2 regions of the Cellulomonas sp. Y8 genome follow, and region 2 is predicted to be linked to the other one. Evidence: riboswitches for the same ligand, from Rfam matches in the RefSeq annotation. Region 2 holds a riboswitch; the other holds the start of a gene.
The links. A riboswitch is a leader RNA that binds a small molecule or an ion and turns the genes downstream of it on or off. The one in region 2 is predicted to bind cyclic di-AMP.
Positions count from the first base shown of each region.

Region 1 (15,704 bases), 1.1 Mb from region 2:
TGACGAGCATGATCCGCGTGCTCATCGCCGACGACAGCCGGGTGATGCGGCAGATCGTGATCCGCACGCTGCGCCAGGCCGGCTACGACTGGGACGTCCGCGAGGCGTCCGACGGCCAGGAGGCCCTCGAGGCCGTGCGGGCCGACGAGCCCGACGTCATCCTGTCCGACTGGAACATGCCGAACCTGACGGGCATCGACCTGCTGCGCGCCCTGCGCGCCGAGGGGTTCGGCACCCCGCTCGGGTTCGTGACCTCCGAGGGCTCCGAGGAGATGCGCACCACGGCCGAGGAGGCCGGCGCGCTGTTCCTCATCGCCAAGCCGTTCACCGCGGACACCTTCCGCGAGGCGATCGACCCGGTGCTGGCATGAGCGACGCCACGCCGCTGCCCGCGGCCATGGAGGTGCGCGAGCACTGGGAGGGCCTGGTCGGGCGGGACATCACCGTCACGACCGGCGGCCCGATGGTCGACCCGGTGCTGAACGGCGGGGCGCTGGTCGGCGTCTACGTCGACAAGCTCATGAAGCTGTCCGCGCTCGTGCTGTTCGACCTGCCGCTCGCCGCCCACCTGGGCGCGTCGATCGCGCTGGTCCCGGCCCGCACCGCGCAGACCGCCGTCGAGGAGGAGCAGCTGCCCTCGGCCCTGGCCGAGAACGCCGGCGAGATCCTCAACGTCACCGCCGCGCTGTTCAACGTCGGCGACGCCCCGCACCTCAAGCTGGACAAGTGGTACGCCCCGCGCGAGCCGCTGCCGGCCGACGTGGCGCAGTGGGTGCTGGCGTACGTGCGCCGGCTCGACCTGGAGGTCGAGGTGTCCGGCTACGGCAAGGGCACGGCGTCGGTGCTGGTCATCTGACACCTCCCGCCGCGACGCGGCCCGGGTCCGGCGACGGGCCCGGGCCGTCGCGTGTTCCGGGCCGGTGAACGCTTCCCGGACACCGGCGACCGAGGGGTCACCCGTCCGCCATACTTCCCCCCATGTCCACCACCTCCCCGCGGGCGACCGCTCCGGCGTCCGCCGCGCCGAAGAACGCGGTCGACCGGTTCTTCAAGATCTCCGAGCGCGGGTCGACCATCGGCACCGAGATCCGCGGCGGTCTCGTCACCTTCTTCACGATGAGCTACATCATCGTGCTGAACCCGCTCATCCTCGGGACCGTCCAGGACGGCTCCGGCAACTTCCTGGGCGGCGGCTCCGAGCCGAACATCCCGATGATCGCCGCGACCACCGCCCTGGTCGCAGGCGTCATGTCGATCCTCATGGGCGTCGTGGCCAACTTCCCGCTGGCGCTCGCCGCGGGCCTCGGCCTCAACGCCGTCGTCGCGTACTCGATCGCCTCGCTGCCCGACATGACCTGGGCCGACGCGATGGGCATCGTGGTGCTCGAGGGCCTGATCATCCTCGTCCTGGTGCTCACCGGGTTCCGGGAGGCCGTGTTCCGCGCGGTCCCCATGGAGCTCAAGACCGCGATCAGCGTCGGCATCGGCCTGTTCATCGCGTTCATCGGGCTGTTCGACGCCGGCTTCGTGCGCATCCCGTTCAGCCAGGCGACGCCGGTCGAGCTGGGCATCGGCGGCTCGCTGGGCTCCTGGCCGCTGCTGGTGTTCGTCGTCGGCCTGTTCCTCGCGATCATCCTGATGGCCCGCAAGGTGCACGGCGCGATCCTCATCGCCATCGCCACCTCGACGGTGCTGGCGATCGTCGTGGAGGCCGTCGGCAACCTCGGCGAGCGCTCGGCCGACAACCCCGACGGCTGGTCGCTGGCCGTCCCGGCCGTGCCGGACTCCGTCGTCGCCGCGCCGGACTTCTCGCTGCTGGGGCAGTTCTCGCTGTTCGGCTCGATCGAGAAGATCGGGGTCGTCGCGGTGATCCTGCTCGTGTTCTCGGTGATGATCGCCGACTTCTTCGACACGATGGGCACGATGGTCGCCGTCGGCGGCGAGGCGGGCCTGCTCGACAAGGAGGGCAACCCGCCCCGCACCCGGCAGATCCTGGTCGTGGACTCGATCGCCGCGGCCGCGGGCGGCGCCGCCTCGGTGTCGTCGAACACCTCGTACGTCGAGTCCGCCGCGGGCGTCGGCGACGGCGCGCGCACCGGCCTGGCGTCGGTCACGACCGGCGTCGCGTTCCTGCTCGCGACCTTCCTCGCGCCGCTGGTCGGCATGGTGCCGTTCGAGGCGGCCACCCCGGCGCTGGTCGTCGTCGGCTTCCTCATGGTCATGCAGGTGTCCGGGATCGACTGGAAGAACTTCGAGGTCGCGGTCCCGGCGTTCCTGACGATCGTCCTGATGCCGTTCTCGTACTCGATCACGGTCGGCATCGGCGCGGGCGTCATCTCGTTCGTCGTGCTGAAGCTGGCGCTCGGCAAGGTGCGCAAGGTGCACCCCCTCATGTGGGTCGCCGCGGCGCTGTTCGTCGTGTACTTCCTCATCGGCCCGATCAAGTCCTGGCTGGGCGTCTGACCAGCCGCGTCTCACCCTGACCGCGCCCGCCCGGACCTCGCGTCCGGGCGGGCGTCGTCGTGGGTGGGGGCTCGGTGGGGCCCGGCGGTAGGTGGCGGGCCGCGGTAGGTTCACACACGTCCTCCGCGATCTGACAAAGGGTTCCCCATGCGCGTCTCCGTCATCGGCTGCGGCTACCTCGGCGCGGTGCACGCCGCGAGCATGGCGAAGCTCGGGCACACCGTGGTCGGGGTCGACGTGGACGCCGCGAAGGTCGCCCTGCTCGCCTCGGGCACCGCGCCGTTCTTCGAGCCGGGCCTGCCGGAGCTGCTGGCCGAGGTCGGCGGCGACGGGCGCCTCGTGTTCGACACCGACATGGCCGCGGTCGCCGGCGCGACCGTGCACTTCCTGTGCGTCGGCACCCCGCAGAAGCACGGCGAGTTCCGCGCCGACCTCACCTACGTCGAGGACGCGTTCGCGGCGCTGCTGCCGCACCTGCAGCCGGGCGACCTGGTCGTCGGCAAGTCGACCGTCCCGGTGGGGACCGCCGAGGCGCTGGCGGAGCGGCTCGAGGGCACCGGCGCCACGCTGGTGTGGAACCCGGAGTTCCTGCGCGAGGGCTTCGCCGTGCAGGACACGCTGCACCCCGACCGCCTCGTCTACGGCCTGCCGGCCGACGAGGACGGCACCCCGACCGCCGAGGGCGAGCGGGCCCGTGGGGTCCTCGACGAGGTGTACGCCGCGCCGCTCGCGGACCACACGCCGCTCGTGGTCACCGACTACGCGACCGCCCAGCTGGTGAAGGTCGCGGCCAACAGCTTCCTGGCGACCAAGATCTCGTTCATCAACGCGATGGCCGAGCTGTGCGAGGCGACCGGTGCGGACGTCACCCGGCTCGCGGACGCCATCGGGTACGACGACCGGATCGGGCGGCGGTTCCTCAACGCGGGGCTCGGGTTCGGCGGCGGCTGCCTGCCCAAGGACATCCGGGCGTTCATGGCGCGCGCGGGCGAGCTCGGCGTCGACCAGGCCCTGTCCTTCCTCCGGGAGGTCGACGCGATCAACATGCGGCGGCGGGTGCGGATGGTGGACCTGGCCCGCGAGGTGTGCGACGGCTCGATCGTCGGCCGGCGGATCGCGGTGCTGGGCGCGGCGTTCAAGCCGGACTCGGACGACATCCGGGACTCGCCCGCGCTGTCGGTCGCCGCGCAGATGCAGCTGCAGGGCGCGCAGGTCGTGGTGACCGACCCGCAGGCGGTGGAGAACGCGCGGCGCGCGTGGCCCGGGCTCGCGTTCGCGGCGACGGTCGAGGAGGCGGTCGCGGGCGCGGACGTGGTGCTGCTGGCGACGGAGTGGGCGGAGTACCGCGCGCTGGACCCGGTGGCGCTGGGCGCCCTGGTCGCGCGCCGGGCCGTCCTGGACGGCCGCAACGTCCTCGACCCACGCGCGTGGCGCGCCGCGGGCTGGACCTACCGCGCCCTGGGCCGCCCCTGACCCGCGCGCTCCTCCGCGCCCGCCCCTGCTTGCCGCCTCCCGTTCGCCGAGATGGCAACTCTCGGCTCTGCGAGGACCCTCGGGTGCAGCCGAGAGTTGCCATCTCGGCGGGGGTCATCGGCGGAGGGCGCGACGGACCCACGTGACGGGTCGGTCGGGGTGGCGGAGCACGTCGTCGGCGGTGCAGCTGATCACGCGCCAGCCGAGCGACTCCAGCGCGGCGCGGCGCGTCCCGTCGCGCAACCACGTACGGCGGTCCGTCCGGTGGACGTCCCCGTCGTACTCGATCGCGACGCGCTCCTCCTCGTACGACAGGTCGGGCATCGCGACGACCTGTCCGTCGGTGTCGCGGACGAGGGCGTTGACTGACGGGGCAGGAAGGCCGCCGTCCGTCAGGGTCCAGCGCAGCCGCGTCTCCATGGACGAGTCCGTGCCGGCGCGTGCGTGGACGAGCGCATTGCGCAGCCGGCGGACACCGCGGGCGCCCGCCGGCAGGGCCGAGACGGCGCGCTCCAGGTGCTCGGGTCGGCACAGCGGGGTCCGGCGGCGCATGAGGGCGTCCGCGGCGACCACGAGCTCGCGCGGAGGGACCGCGGTCGCGAGCTGAATCCACGCGGCCTCGGGGAGCGTGACACGCACGCCGAGGGGCAACCGGAGGAAGGGGACACCGGTCGACGATCGGCGATGGCCGACCAGGCCTCGCCGACGAGGAAGCGACCGGCCCGGGCCCACCTCGACGTGGAGGTCGCCCGTCGCGTCGACGTCGAACGGCAGGTCGGCGCCGAGGAGGGCGAACGCGGTGCCGTGGCAGAACACCGCGTCCGGAGGGAGCACCGGCGCGAACTCCTGGCACCGCGCCAGGACGTCGCTCGCAGCGGGTGCGGGACCAGCAGCACGCACGGAGGGGGTGGGGACGCGAAGGCCGGCGCGGCGCAGCGCGTCCTCGGGAGTGCCGGCGGCGAGGCCGTCCGTGACCGTGAACGGCCCGCGACGCAGGACGGCCGGAAGCGTGCGCGGGGGACGGGGCATGTCAGCCACGGTGCCCTCTCGCGGACTGGCGCCGCACCCCTCGCCCGGCCGCCTGTGGACAGATGCCTGCCCCTCGCGCCCGACCCTTCGCCGAGATGGCAACTCTCGGCTGTGTCTGCGCCCCCTCGTGCAGCCGAGAGTTGCCATCTCGGCGAGGACGGCCCGGGCGAGGGGCGAGCCGGTTTTGTTAGCGAAGGTAATGACGTAAGGTAACTGTTATGACCAGCGACAGCCCCGGGGAGCTCGCGGGGGACCTGCGGGTCGCGCTCGCCAAGTCGACGCGACGGATCCGCTCGCGGCGCGGCGGCGCCGACCTGCCCGACCCGCAGTTCAACGTGCTCGCGATCCTGCTGCGGGAGGGCCCGCTCAGCCCGGGCGCGCTCGCCGACGCCGAGCACGTGCAGCCGCCCTCCATGACCCGCACCGTGAACGCGCTGGTGGAGCTGGGCTTCGTGCAGAAGTCCGAGCACCCGACCGACGGGCGCCAGGTCGTCGTGAGCCTGACCGCGCCGGGGGAGGCCGAGGTCCGCGAGACCCGCCGCCGCCGCGACGCGTGGCTCGCCGCCCAGCTCGACACCCTGACCGACGACGAACGCCGGACCCTCGCGCAGGCCGCCGTGCTGCTGCGCCGGATCGCGGCAGGATGAGGCCGCCCGCATGAACTCGACGTTCGCGTCGCTCCGCTACTTCAACTACCGGCTGTGGTTCGCCGGCGCGCTCGTCGCGAACGTCGGCACCTGGATGCAGCGCGTCGCCCAGGACTGGCTCGTCCTGACCGACCTGTCCGACGACTCCGGCCTCGCGGTCGGCATCACGACGGCCCTGCAGTTCGCCCCGACGCTGCTGCTGTCCGCGTGGGCGGGCGTGCTCGCCGACCGGGTCAACCGCCGCAAGCTGCTGATGATCACGCAGGGCGCCCAGGGCGTGCTCGCATTCGGGCTGGGTGCGCTGGTGCTGTCCGGGCACGCGCAGCTGTGGCACGTCTACCTGTTCGCGCTGGCGCTCGGGGCGGTCGCGGCGCTCGACCAGCCCGTGCGGCAGACGTTCGTGGCGGAGCTGGTGCCCGCGAACCGGCTGTCGAACGCGGTCGGCCTCAACAGCACGTCCTTCAACGCCGCCCGCCTGATCGGCCCGGGCGTCGCGGGTCTCGCGATCGCGGCGGTCGGCACCGGCTGGGTGTTCGTCATCAACGGGGTGTCGTTCGCGGCGACGATCCTGGCGCTGATGCTGATGCGGACCGGTGAGCTGCACACCATGCCGGTCGCCCCGCGCGCGAAGGGCCAGATCCGGGAGGGCATCCGGTACGTCCGGGGGCGCAGCGACATCCTCGTGATCATGGCGGTCATCGGCGTCGTCTCGACGTTCGGCCTGAACTTCCAGATGACCAGCGCGCTCATGGCCCGGGCGGAGTTCGGCAAGGGCGCGGGGGAGTACGGGATCCTCGGCTCGGTGCTGGCGATCGGCTCGCTGGCCGGCGCGCTGCTGGCGGCCCGGCGCGAGCGGCCCCGGGTGCGGCTGGTGATCGGCGCGGCGTTCGCGTTCGGGGTCGCGACGGGCGTCCAGGCGCTCATGCCGACCTACGTGTCCTGCGCGGTGGCGTGCATCCCGGTCGGCCTGGCCTCGCTGACGATGATGACGGCCGCGAACACGACCATCCAGATGTCGACCGACCCGGTGGTGCGCGGCCGGGTGATGTCGCTCTACATGATCGTCATGCTCGGGGCGACGCCCATCGGGTCGCCGATCGTCGGCTGGATCGGGGAGCACTTCGGCCCGCGCTGGTCGATCGGCATCGGCTCCATCACGGCGCTGCTGGTGTCGGTCGCGGCGGCGCTGTGGGCGCGGAAGCGCTGGCAGGTGCAGGTGCGGTACCGGCTCCTCAGCCGCCCGCACCTCGAGGTGCTGCACCCGGAGGTCCCGGCACCGCGGCGCGGGGTCGACCAGGTGGCGGCGCGCGAGGCGGCGGACGCGGCGCTGTAGCCGCCCGCGGCTCCGCGCCGTCCCGAGCGGGTGAACCCGCGCCCGACCCCTTGCCCGATTTGTCCGATATGTGACGATCGACGGATGGCAGTCCGACGACGGGTGCTCCTCGCGGTGGCGACGCTGCTCGCGGGCGCGCTCCTGCTCGGCGGCTGGCTGGCGTTCCGGGTCTACCAGGCGGGCACGGCCCTGCGGGACCTGCAGGCCGCGGCGGACGGCGCCCGCGGGGAGGCCGACGCGCTCGACGTGCCGGCGCTCGAGGCCCGGCTGCCCGGGGCGCAGGACGCCGCCGCCCGCGCCGCCGACGCGGTGGACGACCCGGTGTGGCGGCTCGCCGAGCACCTCCCGCTCCTCGGCGACGACCTCCGGGCCGTGGCCGTCGTGGCGACCGCCGCCGACCGGCTCGCCCACGACGCCGCGCCCGACCTGCTGACCGCCCTCGGCGCGGTGGTCGACACGGGCGCGCAGCCCGCGAAGGCCGTGCCCGCCGGCTGGGTCGACCTGGCCCCGGTCGCCACCGCCGCCCCGGCCGCCGCGCGGGCCGCGACGGTGGTCGACACGCTGCGCGCGGAGCTCGCGACGATCGACCCCGACCGGCTCGTCGGCCCGGTCGCGGGCCCGGTCGCGCAGCTGCAGGCCGCGCTCGACGGGGCGTCCGGGTCGTTGCAGGCGGTCGGCGAGGTCGCCGCCGTGCTGCCCGACCTGCTCGGCGCGGACGGCCCGCGCACCTACCTGCTGCTGTCGCTCAACCCGGCGGAGCTGCGGGCGCAGGGCGGCATCGTCGGCGCGGTCGCCGTGCTCCAGGTCGCGGACGGCGCGGTCGGGCTGGTCGGCCAGCGCAGCACCGTCGACCTGCCGGAGCTCGCCGCGCCCGCGCTGCCGCTGTCCGACGCCGAGGCCGCGCTGTACGGCGACCGGCCGGGGCGCTGGGTGCAGGACTCCGTGCTCGTCCCCGACTTCCCGCGGGCCGCGGCGCTCGCGGCCGCCTTCTGGCAGCGGTCGACGGGCCAGGTGGTCGACGGCGTCATCGCGACCGACCCGGTCGTGGTGGCCGACCTGCTGTCCGCGACCGGGCGCACGGTGCAGGCCGACGGCGAGGAGCTGGGTGGGGACACCCTGCTGCAGGCGCTGCTGCGCGACGCGTACCTGGCGTACGGCGACCCGCGGTGGGGCGACGCGTTCTACGCGCAGGTGGCGACGGCGGCGTTCGCGGTGCTGCGCGACGCGGCCGCCGACCCGGCGACCGCGCGGGTGGCGGGTCAGACCCTGCTCGACGCGGTGGACGAGCGCCGGGTGGCGCTGTGGACCGCCGATCCCGCGGACCAGACCGTCCTCGCGCGCACCCCGCTCGGCGGCGCGTTCCTCACCGGCGACGCCGCGACGCCCACGGGGCGGGTCGGCGGCGCGCTCGGGGTGTTCCTCGACGACGCCACCGCCGGCAAGCTCGACTACGACCTCACCACGACGGTCACCGTGACGATGGAGGGCTGCGGCACCGCCGAGCCGACGGCCCGGGTGGACCTCGCGCTCGACTACCGGCCGCCGGCCGACGTGGCGGGCTACCCGGCGCAGGTGCTGGGCGACGGCCGGTCGGGGGTGCCCGCGGGCTGGCTGGCGACCAACGTGTCGTTCTGGTCGCCGCGCGACGGCCGGGTGGGTCCCGTGTCCCGCGACGGGGTCGTGGTCGGCGGGCAGCAGGCGTCCGCCGCGCGGCGGGACGTGGCGGTGCTGACGTCCCGGCTCGCGCCCGGGTCCGCGGAGACGCACAGCGTGCGCGTCCCCCGCGCCCGGCGGGGCGCTGACGGTGTGGACGACGCCGACGCTCACAGGGCCGGGCGTGGTGACGGGGGAGTGCCCGGCCGGCTGACGCGCCCGGGGCCGAGGGGCGCGCGTCGTGCCGCGGTCGGCCCCCGCCATCGGTCCGCGGTGCGCTCGGTGCTGCGCTCGGCACCGCCCCGCGCCCGCCCGCGCCCGCCCCGCGCCGTCGCCCGTCGGCGTGATTTCACCCGCCGCCCTTTCGCCGCCCCGGCGGCACCCCGCGGCCCCGCCGTCCGGGCCTCCGCGCAGGTCAGGCCGCCCGTCGACGCGTCGAGCCGCCCCTGACCCCGCGACATCCGCGTGATGACGCGGAACTTCCACCCCCTGGCGGCCGCGCGGCCCCGCCCGACGCGTGCCTACCATGACCGAAATGTCCGATTTGTACGAATCGGGCCCGAGTCCGGCAACGACGCCGGGCGCCCGGTCCTTGGGGGAGCACATGGCACACCGGCGACGCATCCTGATCGGCCTGGTCGCGGCGGCCGCCGCCGTCCTGGGCCCGGTCGCCCCGGCGCTCGCGGCGCCCACGGCCCCCGCCGTCGCGGCCCCGGCCGCCCCGGTCCCCGCGGTGCCGATCGGCGACTGCGAGACCCCGACCGACGTCCCCGCCGACGGCTACGCCCCGCCCACCCGGTGCGAGCTCGGCATCGCCCGCGCGGAGGCGGTGTGCCTCGCGTCGGCGCCCGCGCTGTCCTACGCGGTCGAGCCCGTCGGCACGTCCAGCTCGACCGTGACGATCACCTGGCACAACCCCGGCGGCGAGGACCTGGTGCAGTCCGGGCTGCCGCTGAGCGGGCAGGTGTACTGGCCGGGGACCGTCGTCGTGGACGGCGTGGTCGTCGACTGGCCGGGCTGGACGCAGCTGCCGGACGGGTCGTGGACCGAGCACGACGCGTACGACTACAGCCGGCCGCAGATCGAGGTGACCTTCGAGGTCAACCCGAGCGCCTCGACGGTGGTCTCGTACCCGCCGGCCTCCGCGGTGTGCGCGAACCCGCCGCAGCAGCAGGTCGCGGGCGTGGTCGTCACGTCGGACGTGCTCGCCGCACCCGAGGACGTGCAGGCGGCCTCGGCGGTGCTCGCGGTCACCGGCGCGGACGCGACGCCGCTGCTGCTCGCGGCGGGCCTGCTCCTGCTGGTCGGCGGGGTGCTGGTCGCGATCCCGGTGCGCCGCCGGCACCACGAGGGCTGACGCGGGCGGGAGGGCGCCGGGGCCGGCCCGGCGCCCTCCGCCGCGGCCGGGTCAGACCAGGCGGTCGACCACGTGGTCGAGGCAGGCCGTGAGCGCGAGCACGTCGTCCGGCTCCACCGCGGGGAACATCGCGACCCGGAGCTGGTTCCGCCCGAGCTTCCGGTACGGCTCGACGTCGACGATGCCGTGCGCACGGAGGATCTTCGCGACGGTCGGTGCCTCGATCTCGGGGGCCAGGTCGATCGTGCCGACGACGGGCGAGCGCTGCTCCGGGTCGGCGACGAACGGCGACGCCCAGTCGCGGGCCTCGGCCCAGCCGTAGAGGTGGCCGGCGGAGGTCGCGGTCCGCTCGGCGCACCACGCCAGGCCGCCGTTCGCGAGCATCCAGTCGACCTGCTCGGCCAGCAGCACGAGCGTCGCGAGCGCCGGGGTGTTGAGCGTCTGGTCCGCGCGCGAGTTCTGCACGGCGGTCGTGAGCGACAGGAACTCCGGCACCCAGCGGCCCGACGACTCGACCCGGGCGGCGCGGTCCACGGCGGCGGGGGACAGCACCGCGAGCCACAGGCCGCCGTCGGAGGCGAACGACTTCTGCGGCGCGAAGTAGTACGCGTCCGTCTGCGACACGTCCACGGCGAGCCCGCCGGCGCCCGAGGTCGCGTCGACGAGCACCAGGGCGCCCTGGTCGGCCGAGCCCGGCACCCGGCGGACCGGGGCCACGGCGCCGGTCGACGTCTCGTTGTGCGGCCAGGCGTACGCGTCCACGCCCTCGGCGAGGGCCGGGACCGCCGACGTCCCCGGGGCGACCGACGTCAGCACCGGCTCGTCGAGGAACGGCGCGCGCGCCGCGGCGGCGGCGAACTTCGAGCCGAACTCCCCGAACACCGCGTGCGCGGACCGGCGCTCGACCAGGCAGAGCGTCGCGAGGTCCCAGAAGGCCGTCGACCCGCCGTTGCCGAGCGCGACCTCGTAGCCGTCGGGCAGCGAGAACAGCTCGCCGAGCCCGGCGCGCACCCGGCCGACGAGGTGCTTCACCGGCGGCTGGCGGTGCGACGTGCCGAGCAGGGTGCGCCCGGCGGCGGCCAGCGCGCGCACCTGCGCGTCGCGCACCTTGGCGGGGCCGGAGCCGAACCGTCCGTCGGCGGGCAGCAGGTGGTCCGGGATGGTCACGGCGGGCGGCGTGGTCGCGGTCACGAGCCGCACGATACCCAGGCGCGTCCGCGCGGGGCCGGAGCCGACTAGCCTGTGGACGGACGTCCGCGCACGACAGGAGGGCACCGGCGTGAGTGACCTGATCGACACGACCGAGATGTATCTGAAGACGATCTACGAGCTCACCGAGGAGGGCATCACCCCGCTGCGCGCCCGCATCGCCGAGCGCCTCGGGCACAGCGGCCCCACGGTGTCGCAGACCGTCGCCCGGATGGAGCGCGACGGGCTCCTGGTCGTGTCCGGCGACCGGCACCTCGAGCTGACCGAGACCGGCCAGAGCAAGGCCATGCGGGTGATGCGCAAGCACCGCCTGGCCGAGCGCCTGCTGACCGACGTCATCGGGCTCGACTGGGAGTACGTGCACGAGGAGGCGTGCCGCTGGGAGCACGTCATGAGCGAGCGCGTGGAGCGGCGCCTGGCCGGGCTGCTCGACCACCCGCACTTCGACCCGTACGGCAACCCGATCCCGGGCCTCGACGAGATCGGCGAGGAGCGCACCCCCGTCGGGTTCCTCGACGGCGTCGCCCCGGTGGTCGCGGTGGCGGTCGAGGCCGGCGGCGCGACGAAGGGCGTCGTGGCCCGGATCGGCGAGCCGATCCAGACCGACGTCGAGCTGCTCGCGCGGCTGTCCCAGGCCGGCGTCCGGCCCGGGAACGAGATCGCGGTGGAGAAGACCGGCAACACCGTGACGGTCGGCGCCCCGGGCGCGGAGACCGTCCTGGACCTGCCGCAGGAGGTCGCGCGGCACGTGTCCCTCCGCACCTCCTGACCGACGTCCCCGAGGGCCCCGTGGGTTGTGGCGCACGCCACCCGCGGGGCCCTCGTGCGTCGGTGACCTGCTGGGCGATGTGAGCGTTCTCCCGGAGCCGGGAAACAGCCCGTGACCGGAACGTGACAATCGGCTCGGGGGTCGGGTACCTTCGGTCCTGCTCGTCGGAACCCTCCTCCGTGCGAGCCCTTGGACGGTACGCCGAGCCCTGCCGCCGCCCGAGGTTCCGTACACACTTCGCCGGCAGGGGCGGGGGAACCACATGCGGGCACCGGAGACGGTGTCCTTGGGGTGAAGCCGCGTGACGCGACCGGGTGACCGGGAGCGGATCGCGGCCGGGTATCTCCGACCCGAACCCGACAGCTCACCTCGTAGGCGCCAGGAGAGGCTGTACGTGACCGCTAGTGCTGTGCGCGCTCGACACCGTTCCGCGCGTCGCCCCGTCACCCCCCTGACCGATCTCGCCACCGCCGCCACGGGCACGCTCGCCCTGGCCGGTCGCCGCACCGCCGTCGTCGCGGCCACCACGGGGCTCATGGTCTCCGCGGTCGCCGTCCCGGCCGCCAGCGCCGCGACCGCCTCCGGCGACCAGGCCGCGCTGCCGTCGGTCGACACCGCCGCCCTGACGGCCTCGGCGAAGACGGTCCTCGAGACCGCGCCGGTCGTCACGGCCCCCGCGGACGCCGCGTGGTCGTTCGAGACCCCGGCCGTCACGGCCGTCGTCCCGGAGCCCGAGCCCGAGCCGGAGCCGGTGCGCACCACCACCTCCCGCTCGGCGCAGCGCGCCACGGTCGAGACCGCCGCCGCGACCGAGGTCGCCGCCGCCGCGGTCCCGCAGTCGGTCGCCGGCAACGCCGTGCTCGAGGTCGCCGCCCGCTACGTGGGCGTCCCGTACGTCTCCGGCGGCACCACCCCGGCCGGCTTCGACTGCTCCGGCTTCGTGTCCTACGTCTACGCGCAGCTCGGCATCTCCCTGCCGCGCACGTCGTCCGCGATCAAGGCGGCCGGCACCGTGATCTCCGCGTCCGAGGCCCAGCCCGGCGACCTGATCTGGAGCCCCGGCCACATCTCGATCTACGCCGGCGGCGACCAGCAGATCGACTCGCCCCGCCCGGGCAAGACGATCCAGTTCCGCAGCATCTGGCAGAGCAACCCGACGTTCATCCGCATCGGCTGACACGCTCCGCAGCCTCTCCCGACCCGACCCCCACGGCCCGCGCGGCCGTGGGGGTCGCGTCGTCCCCGGGCCGCGCGGCCGCGCCGGGCGCCGGGCCGGCGACGTGACGTGCGGCACAAACGATGGGGTCACTCCGGCCAGGTGCGCGTACCCTGCTCTTGCTTGCCTCCCCCAGCGGGCCCGCCAGCCAGGCGGGTCCCCGAGGACCCAGGAGTGACGCCGTGCTGCTGCTGCCCGCCCCACCCAGGACGCTGCTCCTGAACGCCAGCCTCGAGCCCCTCTGCGTCGTCGGCCTGCCCCGCGCCGTGACGCTCGTGATGTCCGGCAAGGCCACCGTGCTCGAGTCCGACGGCCGCGTGCTGCACTCCGAGCACGTCGCGGTGCCCCTGCCGGTCGTGCTGTCGCTGACCCGCTACGTGCACGTGCCGATGCGCCGACCGCTGCCGCCCACCCGCCGGACGGTGCTGCAGCGCGACGACCACCGGTGCGCGTACTGCGGCGCGCACGCCGACACGGTCGACCACGTGCACCCGCGCTCGCGCGGCGGGCGGCACGAGTGGGGCAACGTCGTCGCGGCCTGCCGCCGGTGCAACCACCGCAAGGCCGACCACCTCCTGCATGAGATCGGCTGGGAGCTCGCCTGGACGCCGTCCGCCCCCCGGGGCGCGACGGCGTTCCTGCACGGGGCGGCGGTCGACGAGCCGGCCTGGTCGCCCTACCTGGCCGCCTGACGCGCCGCGCCGCTCGCCCCGTCGCCCCAAGCCTCCGTCAAGCCCACGCCACGCCGGACCCCACGGCGAGTGCGGAACGGGCATGATCGGGGGCACACTGGGACGTGCACCGAAGGAGGTCGTGGCGATGAAGCGGGACGCGGAGATCCTGGTCGGCGTGGACGGGTCGGCGGCGAGCATGCACGCCCTCGACTGGGCCGCGGCGGAGGCCCGGACGCGGGGCCGGACGCTGCACGTCGTGTGCTCGTACACGCTGCCGTCGTTCACGGCGGCGTCGCTGGACGGCGGGTACGCCGCCCTGGACGACACCGCCATCCAGCAGGGCGCGCGCGCCGTGCTGTCCGAGGCGCGGCAGCGCGCGGAGGCGCCGGGCCTCGAGGTGGTCACGACCGTCGCGACCGGCGACGCCGCGGCCGTGCTCGTCGAGATGTCCCGGGACGCGTCGCTCGCCGTCGTCGGCACCCGGGGCAAGGGCGGGTTCGCCGACCGGCTGCTCGGCACCGTGTCCTCCACGCTGCCCGCGCACGCCTACTGCCCGACCGTGGTGGTCCCGCTGCGCGACCAGCGCCGCGGCGGGGTCGTCCCGGCCGACGAGTCGACCCCGGTCGTGCGGCCGGTGCGACGGATGATCGTGGGCGTCGACGGCAGCCCGCAGGCCGACCTCGCCCTGCGGCACGCGATCGACGAGGCGGAGGCGTGGGGCGCCGAGCTCACCGCGGTCGCCGGCGTGCCCGTCGGCAGCGGCTCCGGGGTCATGGCGTGGCTGCCGGCGACGATCGACCAGACCCAGGTGCTGGCGGACGTCACCGAGGGGCTGAACGTGGTCGTGGACCGCGCGCTGGCCGACCGGCCCGGGACGACCGTCAAGCGGGTCGTCCTCGACGGCACCGGCGCCGAGCTGCTGACCGAGTTCTCCACGGCCACCGACCTCATCGTCGTCGGGTCGCGCGGCCGCGGCGGGTTCGCCGGGCTGCTGCTCGGGTCCACCAGCCAGGCGGTGCTGCACCACGCCGCGTGCCCGGTGATGGTCGTGACGAACCGGTGCCAGGAGCGGATGGCCGCGGCGGGCGGCGGGTCGGCGGAGCAGGCCGCGGGCTGAGGTGCGGGGCCGGCCGGGCGCGGGGCCGGTCCGGGCGGGCACCCGGGCCGGGTCAGGCCGGGGGCGGGGGGACGTCCGGGCGGCGGACGAGCGCCGACAGGACGATGGTCGACCGCGTCCGCGCGACGAACGGCTCGGCCGCGAGGCGCTCGACCACCTGCTCGAGGTGCCGCATGTCCCGCGCGCGCACCTGGACCACGAGGTCGACGTCGCCGGTGACGGTGCTCGCCGCGACGACCTCGGGGTAGCGCTCGACGCCCGCCCGCATCGTCGCGGGGCTGGTCGAGCCGTGGCAGAACAGCTCGATGAACGCCTCCGTCTCCCAGCCGAGCGCGGCCGGGTCGAGCAGCACCGTGAACCCCCGCACGACGCCGCGCTCCCGCAACCGGTCGACCCGGCGCTTCACCGCGGGCGCGGACAGGGCGACCACGTGCCCGATGTCGGCGTACGACGCCCGGGCGTCGACGGCGAGCTCGCGGAGGATCGCCTCGTCGATGGGGTCGAGGTCGCCGGGACGGGTGGGGGGCACGGGCCCATCCTCGCGCACGGCGCGCGCCGCGGTGGGCACGTGCCGGCCCGGGGCGCGGCCGCGTCGCGGGGCCGGCGGGGGCGCGGGACCGGAGCCGCGACCGCCGCGGACGGGTCCCGGCGCGGATGAGCCCGGGGGCGGGCGGGTGACGGCCACCCGGGTGGCCGGTTCACCCGTGCGGGGGACCTGGAGCGCCTGACCTGCGGGTTCACGACGAGGCGGGGGTGAACGCCGA
Region 1 is NZ_CP041203.1:2,820,151-2,835,854, forward strand. It holds gene FKM96_RS12845 (response regulator) at 9-371, shown strand; gene FKM96_RS12850 (hypothetical protein) at 368-856, shown strand; gene FKM96_RS12855 (NCS2 family permease) at 979-2,463, shown strand; gene FKM96_RS12860 (UDP-glucose/GDP-mannose dehydrogenase family protein) at 2,611-3,936, shown strand; gene FKM96_RS12865 (endonuclease domain-containing protein) at 4,051-4,965, opposite strand; gene FKM96_RS12870 (MarR family winged helix-turn-helix transcriptional regulator) at 5,184-5,612, shown strand; gene FKM96_RS12875 (MFS transporter) at 5,623-6,945, shown strand; gene FKM96_RS12880 (DUF4012 domain-containing protein) at 7,030-9,048, shown strand; gene FKM96_RS12885 (LPXTG cell wall anchor domain-containing protein) at 9,203-9,955, shown strand; gene serC (phosphoserine transaminase) at 10,007-11,146, opposite strand; gene FKM96_RS12895 (metal-dependent transcriptional regulator) at 11,235-11,933, shown strand; cyclic di-AMP (ydaO/yuaA leader) riboswitch at 12,157-12,325, shown strand; gene FKM96_RS12900 (C40 family peptidase) at 12,328-13,110, shown strand; gene FKM96_RS12905 (HNH endonuclease) at 13,332-13,841, shown strand; gene FKM96_RS12910 (universal stress protein) at 13,969-14,940, shown strand; gene FKM96_RS12915 (Lrp/AsnC family transcriptional regulator) at 14,993-15,469, opposite strand.
Region 1: another riboswitch for cyclic di-AMP. It lies ahead of FKM96_RS12900 (C40 family peptidase); the one in region 2 lies ahead of FKM96_RS07880 (C40 family peptidase).

Region 2 (15,704 bases):
CAGACGTGTCCCCTGGGCGCCGCCGGGTCGGAGTGGACAGCGGCACCGATCACCTGCGCTCGCCATTGCTCGAGCAGCGGGCGAGGGAGCGAGCCGGCGGTGATCGGGACCCCCTGCTCCCGCGCCAGGTCGGCAAGTGAGACCGGGTGCCGCCCGCGCCCTGCGCCGACCTGTGAGGGAATGCCGGCCGTGAGGAACGGACTCAGACTCGCCCGGAGCTCGGTGAGGTCGTCGGTGCTCATCGGTAGGTGCACGCTCTGGCGGTCCAGTTCGAGACGGTGGAAGCGGGGCGCAGGCGCGCCGGACTCGCCGCGGGCGAGCATGTCGCGCCACCGCTCTAGAACGGCTCGGGGGAGGCGACCGTGCCGCGGCGCCCCGTGGAGCCAGGCCAGCTCCGCGAGGTGAGGGGGGTCGGATGCGCGCGGCGGGCGTACGCGGCTGGGACCGTTCGAGCCCAGGAACGGCGCCAACGCCGCGCGCAGCCGCATCAGGTTCTCGGCGCTGAGGTCGAGTCGCACGCGCTGATCGTCGAGCGCGAGGACGTGGGACGAGGCCGCGGGGGTGCCATCGAGGTCGTCGACGACGGATACCAGCATGCGCTTCGACACGGCGCGACCGTAGCTCCGTGCCGGGCACCCCCCGCGCGAGGGGTGCAGGGCCGTAGGTGCTCGCATCCCCACCGTGCCCGCGCGCAGATGTAGGTGCTACCTAGCCGGCTCCTGAGTGTCGGTTGGGCGCCGCTAGCGTCGATGAGTCCTACCTGGTCAGCGGTACATCAGCGTGCCGTCGACGGGTGCGGGGGGCTCAACGACGAGGAGTCGCATTGTCTGCACGATGGAAGGGCCGGGTCGCGTGCCTGGCCGTAGGGTCGCTCGCGACCGCGGGTCTGGCCGGCCTGGCCGGGACGGCCGCGTTCGCCGACGACGCCGACCCGGTGGCGCCGACGTCGGGGCCGCAGTTCAGCGCCCAGGCGCGCACGCTGCTCGGGCTCGAGGGCGTCGAGGCGGTGACGGCGGACGGTGACGGCAACGTCGTGCTGCTGACCACCGAGCCGGTCGAGGAGCTGGTCGACGAGGCCGAGGAGTTCGTGGACGGCCACGGCAACGTCGAGGTCGTCGTCCTGGACGCGCCGCTGACGGCGCTCGCCTCCAGCGACGTGGTCGGCGGCGCCGGGTACGCCGCGTACAACCCGCTGTCGTTCGCCGCCGGGCTGTGCTCGGTCGGCTTCACCGGGTTCACCCCTGCCGGCGCGCCCGCGGTCATCTCCGCGGGGCACTGCACGGACGACGGCGACTTCACCGAGGCCGCGCTGACCGTGCCGGCGGACGACGACGCGGGCGGCGGGGACGACATCTCGCTGCTGGCCGAGCTCGGCACGTTTGGGTTCTCGCAGTTCGGCGGGCCGGGCAACACCCCGGGCGCCGACGGCGACCTCACCAGCACGGACGTGTCCGTGATCGACGTGGCCAACTCCGAACTCACGCTGCTGCCGGCGGTGACCGACTGGACCACCGTGGCGGACCTGTCGGCCTCCACCCGCCCGGTCACGGGCGTGGGCCGCGCGCAGGTCGACCAGGGCGTCGTGAAGTCCGGCCGCACGACGGGGTTCACCTCCGGCAGCGTGATGGGGCACGGCTGGGCCGTCGTTGACGGCCGCGAGGTCGCCGGGTTCATGACCGACGTGCCGGCCGCCGAGGGCGACTCCGGCGGCGCGGTCCTGCAGGGCTCCACCGCCGTCGGCCTGGTGTCCGGCGGCGGTACCAGCGGCGGGGTCCCGGTGATGTGGGCCGCGGACCTGCAGACCGCGCTGGCCCGCACCGGCGGGTACACCGTGGCCGTCGAGGTCGCCGCCCCGGCCCTGACCGGCCCGGCCGACGGCTCGACGATCCTGCCCGGCGCCACCATCACCGGTACCGCCCCGGCTGGCACCGTGCTGTCCGTGAAGCGCGGCAGCGGGGCGCCCGTCGACGTCCCGGTCAGCGGCGCCGGCACTTGGTCGATTACCGCCCCCACCCAGGCCGGCGCGGTGAACTACACCGCGACCGCCCGCAGCGGGTACTCGGTCTCCCAGGCGCTGAGCTTCGGCTACGACGTCGTCCCGGCCACTGGGATCATCAGCCCCGCCGAGGGTGAGCGCGTCGTCACCGGGCTGCAGCAGATCACCGGTGTCGGCAACGCCGGCGAGACCGTCGAACTCAGCGGCGCTGTCACCGAGACCATCGTGGTCGCCGGCGACGGGACCTGGCAGGTGGCGGTCGACCTGTCCTACGGCGTGCACTCCGTGACCGTCGCGCAGACCAGCGGCACCCCGACAGCCCCGGTGACGACCACGTTCCAGGTCGTGCCCGTCGCCCCCGCGATCGCCAGCCTCGACGGCGCGACGTTCGCCGAGGCCGACGCACCCAACCGCGTCGAGGGGACCGGCATCGACGGCGCCAGCGTCCAGGTCGCCGTGAACGACACCGCGGCCCTGGCCGCCGAGGTCGAGCAGGGCGCGTGGAGCGTCGCGCTGGCCGAGCGGCTCGCCGCCGGCGAGCACGCGATCACCGCGACCCAGACGATCAACGGCGCGACGTCCGACCCCGCCCGCGTCGGCCTGACCGTCACCGCCGCCCCCGTCGCGGCGCCGGACACCCCGGCCGCCGCGGCGCCCACCGGGATGCTCGCGCGCACCGGCGCCGAGACCGCGGCCCTCATCGCCGCGATCGCGGTGGTGCTCCTGCTCGCCGGCGGGACGGCCACCGTCCTCGCCCGACGAGCCCCACGCCCGGGCCTGACGCACCTACGCCGCACCGCTCACCACTGAGGCTCCTCGGCGCACCGCGTCGGGGAGCCTCCCTGGTGAGATGCCCGATCGCCGTCGCTGCGACACGAAGTCCTCCGCACGAACCGATGCCGTCGGCGCGCCCCGCCCAGCTAACTGGGGTCGTCCGCGCCCGGCCGGCGGACCCAGATCAGACGCATCCCGTCCGGCACCTGCTCGCGCAGCGCGGCCATCGCCGCGTCGTAGTCCTCGCCCCGACCCTCCAGCTGCGACGTCCGGCGGTCCGGGTCAACCCCGGTGTGGTCCGGGGGGACGGTCTCAGCCAGGGCGTGGAGCACGATCACGGCCCGGAGCCTACGTCCGCCCGCCGACACCAGCCGCCCGCGCGGACGTCGCCCGGGCCCGGCACCCTGAGTCGATCACCCCAGCCGAGCGCTCGATTCCCAGCGACGTGATGCTCGCGCGCGCCGTCGAGACCATCGCGGAGACCTCCGCGCTGCCTGGCGGCACCACCTGGGAACCCAAGTGGGACGGGTACCGGGCGGTCCTCGTCGTCGACGAGCGCGGCGCGCGGGTTCTTTCGCGCCGCGGCACCGACCTCACCGCGGCGCTGCCCGACCTCGCGGCCGCCGCCGCGGCCCAGGTGCCGGTCGGGACCGTCCTCGACGGCGAGGCCGTCGTCTGGTCGACCACCACCGGGACGCTGGACTTCTCCGCGCTGCAGCGGCGCGTGGCCAGTCCGCGCACCGCCGCGCGTCTCGCGCGCGAGCAGCCCGCCTCCTACGCCGCGTTCGACGTCCTCGAGCACGACCGGACCAACCTGCGGCCCCGGCCACACCACGAGCGGCGGACCGTGCTCGCCGAGCTCGCCGCCGCCTGGGCGCCGCCGATGACGCTCTCACCGTCGACGAGCGACGTCGACGTGGCCGCCGCCTGGTTCCGAGACCTCGCCGCGGCCGGCGTCGAGGGGCTGGTCGCCAAGGGCGGCGCCCAGCCCTACCGGCCCGGCCGCCGCGACTGGCTCAAGGTCAAGCACCGGTCGGTGCTCGACGTCGTCTGCGCCGCCGTCATCGGCCCTGTCGCCGCGCCGGAGGCCGCCGTCGCCGGCCTGCCGCTCGACGGCGAGCTGCGCATCGTCGGACGTACCACCCCGCTCAGCGGTATCGCGAGCCGCGACCTGGCGCGCCAGCTCGTCGCGGCGGCCGGCCCCGGCCACCCGTGGCCGGCCGTCGTGCCGGCGTCCGCCGTGCACGGGTTCGGCGCCGGCCGCGAGCCCATCACCCTGACCCTGGTCGACCCGCTCGTCATCGAGGTGTCCGCCGACACCGCCTGGTCCGGAAGGAGCTTCCGACACCCGCTGCGGTTCGTCCGGGTACGTCCTGACTTGCATCTGGAGGAGGTCTCGCCACCCCCGACTACCGCTTGAACTCACCGATATCCGGGGGCAGCCACGGCCCGGATCACCGGTTGGCCAGCATCTCTAGGGTGCATGCATCGATGCTGTATGTGATGCAACCGGCGGCTCGGATCCAGCGCATCGGCGCCTCGTTCTCTTACAGGCGCTTCTCCAGCAGGACCACGTCGAGCCACGTGCTGGCATGCGGACCGTGTCCCATCCGCCCGAGCCGCTCGCGCGTGCCCACGACACGGAACCCGGCTGCCCCGTGCAGGGCGAGGCTGGCGACGTTCTGCGGGAAGACGCCGCACTGGACGGTCCAGATTCCGCCAGTTCGGGCTGACTCCAGCAGGCGATCTAGCAGGTTGCGCCCCACGCCGCGGCCGCGAGCTTCGGGTGCGACATAGACCGAGTGCTCGACGACGCCGGCGTAGACGCAGCGTCCCGAGACCGGGGAGGCAGCGACCCAGCCGAGGACGGTGTCACCGTCGAGGGCGACGAAGCGGTGCTCGGCCAGGTGGTCGTCGTCGAACTCGTCCCAGGACGGCGGCTGGGCCTGAAAGTTCGCAGTGCCGGTCGCGATGCCGGCGTTGTAGATGTCCAGGACCGCGTCGGCGTGCTCGCCGCGCATCGGGGCCACGGTGAAGCCCGTGGCTGTGGTGGTCATTCGCCCGCCCGGTCGAGCACGTGCTCGCCGAGGTGCGCGGTGAGCGCCCGCACCGCGTCCGGGACGAGCGTGTAGTACGCCCAGACCCCGCGCCTCTCACGGGTGACGAAGCCGGCCTCGGTAAGCACCTTGAGGTGGTGCGACACGGTCGGCTGGGACAGTCCGACAGGCTCGGTGAGGTCGCAGACGCACGCCTAGCCGCCGTCGTGGGCGGCGATGATCGACAGCAGCCGCAGGCGGGCAGGGTCGGCCAGCGCCTTCAGCGTGCGCGCGGTGCGCTCGGCGTCCTCGGCGCTCATCGTCGAACCGGTCACGGGGCTGCAGCAGCCCGTGGACGCGGTCGAGGCCACCGGGAGCAGGTCGAGAGCCATGCCCTCATCATGCGCCACGCATTGACGCCTGTCGATGTTGACAGCCGTCGATGGGATGGTCCACGCTCCAGGCATCGACAGGTATCGATGCGAAGGAGGAGTGATGGCACAGGACATCCGGGAGCAGGTCCGGGCGCGCTACGCCCTGGCGGCCGTGCAGGGTGCCGGGGACGCCGGTTGCTGCGGTGGGGACTCGGTCGGTGGGTGCGGGCCGACGGACCTGGTGATCGACGAGCGGTTCGGCGCGGGCCTGTACGGGGCGGAGGACGCGGCGGCGGTGCCGGCCGAGGCGCTGGCGGCCTCGCTGGGCTGCGGGAACCCGCTGATGGTCGCCGAGCTGCGCGAGGGCGAACGTGTGCTGGACCTGGGCTCGGGCGGCGGGATCGACGTGCTGCTGTCCGCGCGGCGGGTCGGCGCGTCCGGGTTCGCCTACGGGGTCGACATGACCGACGAGATGCTCGACTTGGCCCGGGCGAACGCGGCGAAGGTCGGGGCGAGCAACGTGGAGTTCCGCAAGGGCACGATCGAAGACCTGCCCCTGGACGACGCGGCGGTGGACGTGGTGATCTCCAACTGCGTGGTGAACCTGTCGCCGGACAAGCCGGCGGTGCTGGCCGAGGCGTTCCGGGTGCTGGTGCCCGGCGGGCGGTTCGGGATCTCCGACGTGGTCGCCGAGGACCACCTGACCCCCGAGCAGCGCGCCGAGCGCGGCTCGTACGTGGGCTGCATCGCCGGGGCGCTCTCGCACACCGAGTACCTGCAGGGGCTGGCGGCGGCGGGGTTCGTCGACGCCGAGGTCGAGTTCACCCACCCCGTCGCCGAGGGCATGCACGGCGCGATCGTGCGCGCCCGCAAGCCCGCCCCTCAGGAGGCGTGATGCACCCCGACATCTACCTGACCGTCCACCAGCAGCGGGACCGTGAGCTGGCCCGCGAGCTCGAGCTGCGCCGCGCCGCTCAGGACTGCCCGGGCTGCGTCGTGCGCGCCCGCCGGCACCTGGCCGCGCTCGCCGACCGGGTGCGGGCGCGCCTCACCGGCGCCGGCCCGGCCGCGGCGCCGGCCTGCTGCCCGGCCTGACCGAGCACGCACGAGGGCCGCACCCCAGGCGGGGTGCGGCCCTCACGAGCGTTCGCTGGTCAGGCGGTGACGGGCTCGACCCCGAGCTCGGCGAGCAGGGTCAGGATGCGGCCGCGGATCTCGTCGCGGATCGGGCGGACCGACTCGATGCCCTGCCCGGCGGGGTCGGCCAAGGCCCAGTCCTCGTACCGCTTGCCGGGGAAGATCGGGCAGGCGTCGCCGCAGCCCATGGTGATGACGACGTCGGAGGCCTTGACCGCGTCGGTCGTCAGGACCTTGGGGCGCTCGGCGCGGATGTCGATGCCCTCCTCGAGCATGGCCTCCACGGCGACCGGGTTGATCTGCTCGGCGGGCATCGACCCGGCCGAGCGGACCTCGACGGCACCGCCGGACAGCGCCCGCAGGTAGCCGGCGGCCATCTGGGAGCGGCCGGCGTTGTGGACGCAGACGAACAGGGCGGACGGCTTGGTGGTCTCGCTCATCGGGGGTCTCCTCAGGAGTCAGGCGGGCAGGGGGAGGTCGGGCAGCAGGTCGGTGAGCAGTCCACGCACGCGGCGGTCGATCTCGTCGCGGATGGCGCGCACGCCGGTGTCGGAGGCCAGGGCGGGGTCGCCGACGACCCAGTCCTCGTACCGCTTGCCGGGCAGGATTGGGCAGGTGTCGCCGCAGCCCATGGTGATGACGACGTCCGCGGCGCGGACGGCGTCGTCGGTCAGCGGCTTGGGGAACGCCTCTGCGTCGGCCTCGAGCTCGGCGAGCAGCGGCCGGACCCCGGGGTGCACCTCGCCGGCGGGCGAGGAACCCGCCGAGCGGACGACGACGGCGTCGCCGGCGTAGTGGTGCAGGAGGGCTGCGGCGAGCTGGGACCGCCCGGCGTTGGCGACGCACACGAACAGCACCTGCGGGCGGTGCGCGGTCGCCGCGGCGTCCAGGGCGCGGGCGGCGTCGGTGAGGCGCTGGCGGGCGAACCGCTCGGTGTTGACCACCAGGTGCGAGCGAACGGCCGAGGAGCGCGCCAGGCCGGTGTAGGACTCGCGGACCACGGTCAGCACTGCGGCGGGGTCGCGGTCGGGGAAGGCGGCGGCGAGCCGGTCCGCGACCCGCGCGAGCGCGGTCTCGGCGTCGGTCAGCCCGGTCAGGGGGGACAGGTGCGCCGCCTCGGCCGCCACCGGGGCGAACGAGTCCAGCAGGGTGGTGACCGCTCCGCGCAGCGCGGGTTGCACCCGGTAGTACACCCAGGTCCCGCGGCGCTCGGACGTCAGCAGCCCGACGTCCTTGAGCAGCTTCAGGTGGTGCGAGACGGTCGGCTGGGAGACCTCGGCGACCGTGGCCAGGTCGCACACGCACGCCTCGCCGTTCGGGGACGTCGCGATCAGCGACAGCATCCGCAGGCGCAGCGGGTCCCCGAGCGCTTTCAGGGTGCCGGCAACTTGGGTGGCGGCGTCCAGGCCCATCGCGTGGTCGGCAGGCGAGGACTGCGGCGTGCAGCCCTCCTCGATGACGGCGGGGCCGGGTGTCGTGGTGGTCATGAGCGGACCTCCTGCGGTTCGGCGGAGACGGGACGAGCGGTGTCGGTGAACCAGCGTCGGCCGGCCCGCAGGCTGACGTAGACCAGCCCGACCAGGACCGGGACCTCGATCAGCGGGCCGACGACGCCAGCCAGTGCCTGCCCGGAGGTCGCGCCGAACGTGCCGATCGCGACGGCGATGGCGAGTTCGAAGTTGTTGCCCGCCGCGGTGAACGCGAGCGTGGTCGAGCGGGAGTACCCCAGACCCAGGCCCCGGCCGGTGAGCATCCCGACGCCCCACATCACCGCGAAGTACACGAGCAGCGGCAGCGCGATCCGCGCCACGTCGAGCGGCCGGGACATCACGGCGTCACCCTGCAGAGCGAACAGGAGCACGATCGTGAACAGCAGCCCGTATAGCGCCCACGGCCCGATGCGCGGGATGAACCGCTCCTCGTACCAGTTGCGTCCGCGGGTGCGCTCGCCGACCCAGCGGGATGCGAACCCGGCGGCCAGCGGGATGCCGAGGAAGACCAGGACGTTGACCGCGATCTGCCCGATCGAGACGTCCAGCCCGGCGGAGTCCAGCCCGAGCCAGCCGGGCAGCACGCTGAGGTAGAACCAGCCGAGCAGGGAGAACGCTACGACCTGGAACACCGAGTTGATCGCGACCAGCACCGCCGCGGCCTCGCGGTCGCCGCAGGCCAGGTCGTTCCAGATCACGACCATCGCGATGCACCGTGCCAGGCCGACGATGATCAGGCCGGTGCGGTACTCGGGAAGGTCGGGCAGGAACACCCAGGCGAGCGCGAACATCAGCGCAGGCCCGACAACCCAGTTGAGCGCGAGCGAGCTCGCGAGCAGCCGCTTGTCGCCGGTCACCGCCGCGACCCGGTCGTAGCGGACCTTGGCCAGCACCGGGTACATCATCACCAGCAGGCCGAGGGCGATCGGCAGTGAGATCCCGCCGACCTCGAGCTCGGCCAGCGCATCACCGAGCGCCGGGACGAATCGACCCAGCGCAAGACCGGCGACCATCGCCAGGCCGATCCAGACCGGCAGCCACCGATCGAGCGTCGACAGCCGCCCGCGCGTCGCGGTCAGGTCGGGCACCTGCGCGCTCATCGAGCGACCGCCGCAGCGGCCGTGTCCGCGACCCGGGCGTCAAGGGCGGCGACGGCGTCGACGTCGGCGTGCTCGACGGCGGCGGGGATCTCGGCCGGGGAGGCCGGGTCCACGTCGCCGAGCGCGGCCAGGTAGTGCTGCGCGTCGAGCGCGGCCGAGCAGCCCGAGCCGGCGGCGGTGATCGCCTGGCGGTAGGTGTGGTCCACCGCGTCACCGGCGGCGAACACGCCCGGCAGGTTGGTCCGGGTGGACCGGCCCTCGACGACGATGTAGCCGTTCTCGTCGAGGTCGACCTGGCCCGCGAGGAGCTCGGTGCGCGGCACGTGGCCGATCGCGACGAACACGCCGGTGGCGCCGTGCTCGCGGGTCTCGCCGGTCACGGTGTCGCGCAGGGTGACGCCGGTGACCTTCTCGTCGCCGTGGATGCCGACGACCTCGGAGTTCCACGCGAACTGGATCTTCGGGTCGTTCTTGGCGCGGTCGGCCATGATCTTCGACGCCCGGAGCTCGTCGCGACGGTGCACGATCGTCACCGACTTGCCGAACCGGGTGAGGAAGGTGGCCTCCTCGACGGCCGAGTCGCCGCCGCCGACCACGATGATGTCCTGGTCGCGGAAGAAGAACCCGTCGCAGGTCGCGCACCACGAGACGCCGCGGCCGGAGAGCCGCTTCTCGTCGTCCAGGCCGAGCTCGCGGTACGCGGAGCCGGTCGACAGGATGACGGCGCGGGCGCGGATGGTCTCGCCGCCGCCGGTGACGATGGTCTTGACCGGGCCGGCCAGGTCGAGCTCGACGGCGTCGTCCCAGAGCACCTCGGCGCCGAACCGCTCGGCCTGCTTCTGCAGGTTGTCCATGAGGTCGGGGCCCAGGATGCCGTCGGGGAACCCGGGGAAGTTCTCGACGTCCGTGGTGTTCATGAGCGCGCCGCCGGCGGTCACCGACCCGGCCACCACGTAGGGGGCCAGGCCCGCGCGCGCCGCGTAGATCGCGGCGGAGTACCCGGCGGGGCCGGAGCCGACGATGACGATGTCGCGGACGGGGGGTTGGTTCGACATGTCTCTATGTTGACACACATCAAAACAGTACGAAAGCCGCCGTCGACCTCGGTTTCCCCAAGCGCTCCGGCGACGGCATCCGAGTTTCAGCCAGCGACGTTCGCCCCAGGGGCATCCACTGCTATTCGAAGTCAGGGGCCGAGTAAGTCAGATGGCGGCGGCGCGGGCCGCACCCCGCAGGCGGGGTGCGGCCCCAGCGCGCTACCCGACGCGGATGAACTTCGGGTTGGACTGCCAGATCTCGCGGATCTGAATGCTCTTGCCGGGGGTGGGCGCGTCGACCTGAAGGTTCCCGCCGGCGTAGATGGAGATGTGCCCCGGCGACCAGATCAGGTCACCGGGCTGGGCCTGGTCGCGCGGGACCTCGACGCCGGCGTACCGCTGGTCGCCGGACGTGCGGGGCAGCGCGATCCCCACCTGCGCGTAGACGTAGGAAGTGAACCCGGAGCAGTCGAACCCGGACGGGGTCGTGCCGCCCCAGACGTACGGGATCCCGACCAGGCTCGAGGCGATCTCGACGATGGCGCTGCCGTTCGCGCTCGCCGGCGCGGGCGCGCCGACGGCCGCGGGAGCGGGCTCGGCGGCCGGCGCCTCGGGCTCTGCCGATCGCGACCGGCTCGCCGCCGCATCGGGCTCGGGCTCCTCCTCAACGACGGGCGGCGGGGGCGGCGGCGGGGTGACCGCGGTCGCGGCCGGGTTCTCAAAAGTCCAGGACGCCTCCGCGGGCGAGGCGACGACCGGGGCGGCCTCGACGATGGCACGGGCGGAGGCGGTCAGGGCCGAGACGTCCACGGCGGTGGTCCGGACCTCGTCGTCGGCGAGGGCGGGTGCCGCGAGGAGCGACACCGCCAGGCCGGACGAGGCGACGGCGGCGCCGGTGCGCCGGGTGGTGCTGGACAGGTGGTGCGCCGCGGTGAGGCGGGCGTCCGTGAGCAAGGTGTGTGCTCGGCCGTCCGCGCGGTGCCGCGCGGAGGTCGTGTGGCGTGAAGGCATGGATGTCTCCTGCCGCCTGCGGGGTGAGCTGTCGGGTTCGGGCGGGAGACGCCCGGCCGGTCCGTGGACCGGCTTCACCCCGAGGGCACCTGCGTGCCCGGCGATCGGTGGTTCCCCCGTTCCTGCCATGCGTGGTCGAGATGATCCGGGTGGTGGCAGGACTCGGCGTCCACCCGGTCGCTCAGATCTGCCCCTGAGCGCGTTGATGACGGTGCTGCTCCGGGCGTGGCCCGGAGGTCGTGCGGTGGTGTGGTCTCAGTCCTCCCTGGTCCGTCCTGGCGACTGCAGCAGGTGCTGCGGTCTCACGTCTTGTAGACCCAGTGCCACGGTTCGCGTGGGGTGTCCTCGACGAACCCGAACCGCCCCGCGTTCGCGCGCATCCACCTCTGAGCGGCGTCGTCCAGATCGAGGTCGACGGCCACGCCCCAGCCGTGCGGGCTGGTGCCGGGCTGGGCCGCCAGGCCGCCCTGGGAGTACAGGCCCTTGCGGCGGGCGACATCGACCTGGGCGTCGTACGACCGGTAGGAGTCGGTGATGCCGACGTCGATCCCGTCGCGCTCGGCGGCGGTCATCAGCTGGTCGAGGGCCTGGCTTGCGGGCGCCCACAGCCGGTGTCCGGTGCTCCCGACCTCGGAAAGTGCGTCGCTCGGGATCTTCCCGTTGCCGTGGGCCGCGAGGTCGGCGGGCACGCCCTGGGCGTTGCGGGCCGTGGAAGGGCTGGGGGTCGTGTCGTCGACGGCCGCCGAGAGCGCCGCCGCGAACGCGTCGCCCGAGCCCCCCGCCGGCTTCACGAGGCGGGGTGTGGTGGCGCCGATGAGCTGGCGGATCTCAAGGATGCGGGCGCTGGTCGCGGTGATGCCGTCCACGCGGTCCTCCTTCCGGTGTCGCGCAGGGGGTGCTGGTGGTGGTCATCGCAGCCCGAGCAGGGGTGCGGGGTCGACGGTCTTGCCGCCGACGTAGACCTCGAAGTGCAGGTGGCACGCTCCGGACAGGCCGGTGTTGCCGGAATACCCGATGAGCTGGCCGCGCGTCACGGATTGCCCGGCGCGGACCACCGAGCGGGTCAAGTGGTTCGAGGAGCTCATCAGCGACTGCCCGCTGATGGTGCCGTAGTTGAGCATCACCTGGTTGCCGAACCCGTTGCGCCACTCGGCCCACTGCACGGTGCCGTCGCGCGGGGCATACAGCGGTGTGTTGCAGTACGTGCGCAGGTCGATCCCTGCGTGCAGGCGCGTGTAGCCCAGGATCGGGTGCAGCCGCATGCCGTAGTTCGACGTGACGTACATCGGCTGGATCGACGTCGGGTTCGAGAACAGCGCGCCGGACTCGACCGCCGGCGGTGCTGGAGGGGCAGCGGGCGGAGCGGCCGGGCCCGGCTTCCCCGGAGCGGCCGGCTGCGGTGGCGCAGGGTTCGCGGGTGCCGGCCGAGCCGCGGCCGCGGCTGCCGCTTCGGCCTCCTGCTGCGCCGCGATCCGCGCGATCTCGGCGTCCGCGTCGGCCCGGGCGGCGTCGGCTGCGGCCTGCTCCGCCTCAGCCTGGCCCTTCATGCCCTCGATGCGTTGGGCGGCCGCCGTCTGGTCGGCCACGGCCCGGTCGAGGGCCGCGTTCTGCTCGCGCTGGGCTGCCAGGGCGTCGTCGGCCGCGCGGGCATCGCGCTCGGCTTCCTGCTCGAGCTCGTCGAGGGTCTCGACCACGGACTGCAGCCGGGACTCGTTGCTGCGGCCGGCTGCCTCGAGCTTGGTCAGTTCCTCGAGCGTGCGTGCCTGCATCCGCTGGGCCGTGGACGCGGTGAACGACCGCGCCTGGAAGTCCTCAACCGAGCTGGCGCCCACCGTGATCTCCAGACCGGAGGAACGCGACCGCCCCTGGTAGGCGGCGCGGGCGAGCTCGGCGACGGTGGCGCGCACCTCGGCGGTCCGGGTGGAGTCCTGCTCGATCTGGGCGACCAGCGAGGCGTGCACGTCGCTGGTGTCCTCCAGGCGGGCGCGCGCGAGCGTGGCCTGGCGCCGGGCGGCGTCTGCAGTCCGAGTCGCCTCCTCGAGCGCCGCCTGGGCTGCGGGCAGGCGGGCCTTCGTCTCCTCCAGGGTCAGTACGGCCTGCGCGAGTTCCGCAGACAGGTCCTCGACCGACTCCTGCGCGTCCTCGTACTGACGCTGAGCGGCCTCGGCCCGCTGCTGTGCCGCGCGCGCCTGGTCGTCGGTGGTGTCACCGGCGGCCGGCCCAGCGGGCAGCAGCACCGCCACGACCATGACCGCGGCCAGGGCTGCCGTCGCGAACGCGCGAGGACGGCCCGTGGCCGCGGCTCGCGACCGACGGGTGGGGGCGCTCACCACGGGCGGCTCGAGCGGCTGGGTCCGGCGGTGTCCAGGTCCGCGCGCAGGCGGCCGTACATCTCGGCATCGATCGTCCCCGACGCGAGCCACTCATCGAGCGCCGCACGCGGACTGCTGGCGGCACGCGTGGGGAACAGCCGGGACACGCCCCACACGGCCAGCGTGATCAGGGTGAACCAGGCGGCGGCCATGACCGCCCAGCCGGCGGGGCTCATCTGGCACCACATGCTGGGCCGCCGCCAGACCGGTGACCGTCGTGGGGTACGTGCATGCCCTCAACTGTCGGCAGCGCGCGTCAAGTCTCCTCTGGCGGACGATGAAGATTCGATCAAGATCGCCGAGCCGGACCGCGACTCATACCCTCAGGCAGGCGCGCTGCGCACCGCGGTGGCGGTCAGGTGAGCTGCAGGCTGGTCAGGCACGTCAGGTCCTCGTCGCCGGTCGCGACACTGGCCTGTGCGCTGCGGCCGGCGGCGGTGACCGTGACCGTGGCGCCGATGTCGCGCGGGAGCCAGAACCCGACGAACCCGTTGTCGTGGGCGCGGGTCGTCTCGTCCACGTACACCTCACCGGTGCGGTCGTCGACGATCTGCACCGTGATCTCCTCGCCGCCCATCTCGCCGGTGCAGGTGGTCAGCGAGTGGAAGTAGCAGTCGTGCGTCCGGTCCACGTACGGCGCGATCGACAGGTAGTGCCCTTCCTCGATCGGGACCGAGACCTCTTGCGACCCGTTCGGCGAGGACACCAGGACCTCGTCCTGGCGGATGGATGCCAGCACGTCCTGGGGTCGCTCGCCCAGGGGCATCGCCTCGAGCTGATCGATCAGCTCCGTGGCGTCCAGCTCGGCCCACGTCTCGACGGCGGTCGCAGGCGCGTCATCGGCAGCTTCCGGCTGGGCCGCGCAACCGGCGAGAACCAGGGCGGTGAGCGCCACGGAGGCGAGCAGGCGGGGTCGGTGGGTGAGCCTCATGTTCTCCAGAGTAGAAAGCCGTCGGTTCGACCGAGGTGGGCACGAAGTCCCGGCGCGCCGCCCCGGGTGCCGAGGCAGCGAACCTCTCGGTGAGTCGGCGAGGTGGGCCAGTGTGCGACGGCGTCGATGTCAGTGAGTTGTCGATCCCACGACATCGGGGGCCTCGGACCCGCGGTGGATCACGTGCTCCGAGAGCTCGGGCGGGACGGCTCTGGCACCCGGACCACCGGCACGCAGCCAGTCTTCGAGCGCCCGGGTCTGGTGGTCGCCCGCCAGGCGCTCGAACCACACGGGCGCTGCTCCAGCGCGTCGGCATGAGCCCGAGGGGCGGGCCACGACGACGTCGCCGCGTTCGCACTCGTCGAGGCACTCCACGAACGTCAGGCGAGCAGCGACGCGCTCGGCCACCGCCCGCAGCCGTGCCATCTGACCGCCCGGCATCGGGTCGCGGTGCCCCAGTGTCTCACCCGCGCACAGCGAGCAGGCGGTCAGCCCGGGAAGGGTGGCCTCCCGGGCGGGCTCGGTGGGGGTATCAGGCACCGGACGACGATACGGGGCGCGGGCGCGCGAGGACGTCCCCGGTCGATGAAGTTTCGATCAGGAAGTTCCCACACGATCCGCGCAGTGCTCGTCGAGGTGCAGGCTCCTGGCCACAATGGCCGCATGACACCGCCCGAGGCCACGATGCGCGCCGTCGTGATCGACGACGAGCAGGCGCTCGCCTCGGTCGTCGGCGGTTACCTTGAGCGGGAGGGCTTCGAGGTGTCCTTGTGCCACGACGGCAGCGCCGCGGTCGCCCTGCTGCGTGAGGTCGACCCGGACGTGGTGGTCCTCGACCTCGGGCTGCCGGGGGTCGACGGCGTGGAGATCTGCCGGCAGCTGCGCACGTTCTCCGATTGCTACGTCGTCATGCTCACCGCGCGCAGCGACGAGGTCGACACCTTGATCGGGCTGTCCGTGGGGGCGGACGACTACATGACCAAGCCGTTCAGCCCGCGGGAGCTGATGGCCCGGATCCGCGTCATGCTGCGTCGCCCGCGCCGAGCCGCTCCTGCAGACCAGGGCTCCGCGCCGGTCGAGACCCGCAGGGTCACCGTCGGTGGCCTCGTCCTGGATCTGGACGCGCGCGAGGTCGAGGTCGACGGCGAGCCGGTCGTCCTGACCCGCTTGGAGTTCGACGTGCTGGCCGCGCTGGCCTCGCGACCCGGCGTCGTGTTCTCCCGGCCCGCGCTGATCCGCGCCGTCTGGGGCGAGGGCTGGGTGGGCGACGAGCACCTGGTCGACGTCCACGTGCTGCACGTGCGCCGCAAGCTCAAGGACACCGCTCAGCAGCAACGGTTCGTGCGCACCGTCCGCGGGGTGGGGTACCGGATGGGACCCGGATGAGGACGCGCGAGGCGATCGGCCCCGGCAGCATCGGGCGGCGGCTGCTGGTCTCGATCGTCC
Region 2 is NZ_CP041203.1:1,736,100-1,751,803, reverse strand. It holds gene FKM96_RS07940 (histone-like nucleoid-structuring protein Lsr2) at 1-608, opposite strand, end outside; gene FKM96_RS07935 (S1 family peptidase) at 824-2,806, shown strand; gene FKM96_RS07930 (hypothetical protein) at 2,917-3,108, opposite strand; gene FKM96_RS07925 (ATP-dependent DNA ligase) at 3,219-4,190, shown strand; gene FKM96_RS07920 (GNAT family N-acetyltransferase) at 4,318-4,791, opposite strand; partial or broken gene FKM96_RS07915 (metalloregulator ArsR/SmtB family transcription factor) at 4,824-5,198, opposite strand; gene arsM (arsenite methyltransferase) at 5,302-6,075, shown strand; gene FKM96_RS07905 (hypothetical protein) at 6,075-6,275, shown strand; gene FKM96_RS07900 (arsenate reductase ArsC) at 6,335-6,757, opposite strand; gene FKM96_RS07895 (metalloregulator ArsR/SmtB family transcription factor) at 6,776-7,804, opposite strand; gene arsB (ACR3 family arsenite efflux transporter) at 7,801-8,907, opposite strand; gene trxB (thioredoxin-disulfide reductase) at 8,904-9,962, opposite strand; gene FKM96_RS07880 (C40 family peptidase) at 10,164-10,955, opposite strand; cyclic di-AMP (ydaO/yuaA leader) riboswitch at 10,955-11,133, opposite strand; gene FKM96_RS07875 (D-alanyl-D-alanine carboxypeptidase family protein) at 11,258-11,821, opposite strand; gene FKM96_RS07870 (M23 family metallopeptidase) at 11,864-13,198, opposite strand; gene FKM96_RS07865 (hypothetical protein) at 13,282-13,503, opposite strand; gene FKM96_RS07860 (CueP family metal-binding protein) at 13,683-14,258, opposite strand; gene FKM96_RS07855 (hypothetical protein) at 14,388-14,798, opposite strand; gene FKM96_RS07850 (response regulator transcription factor) at 14,922-15,644, shown strand.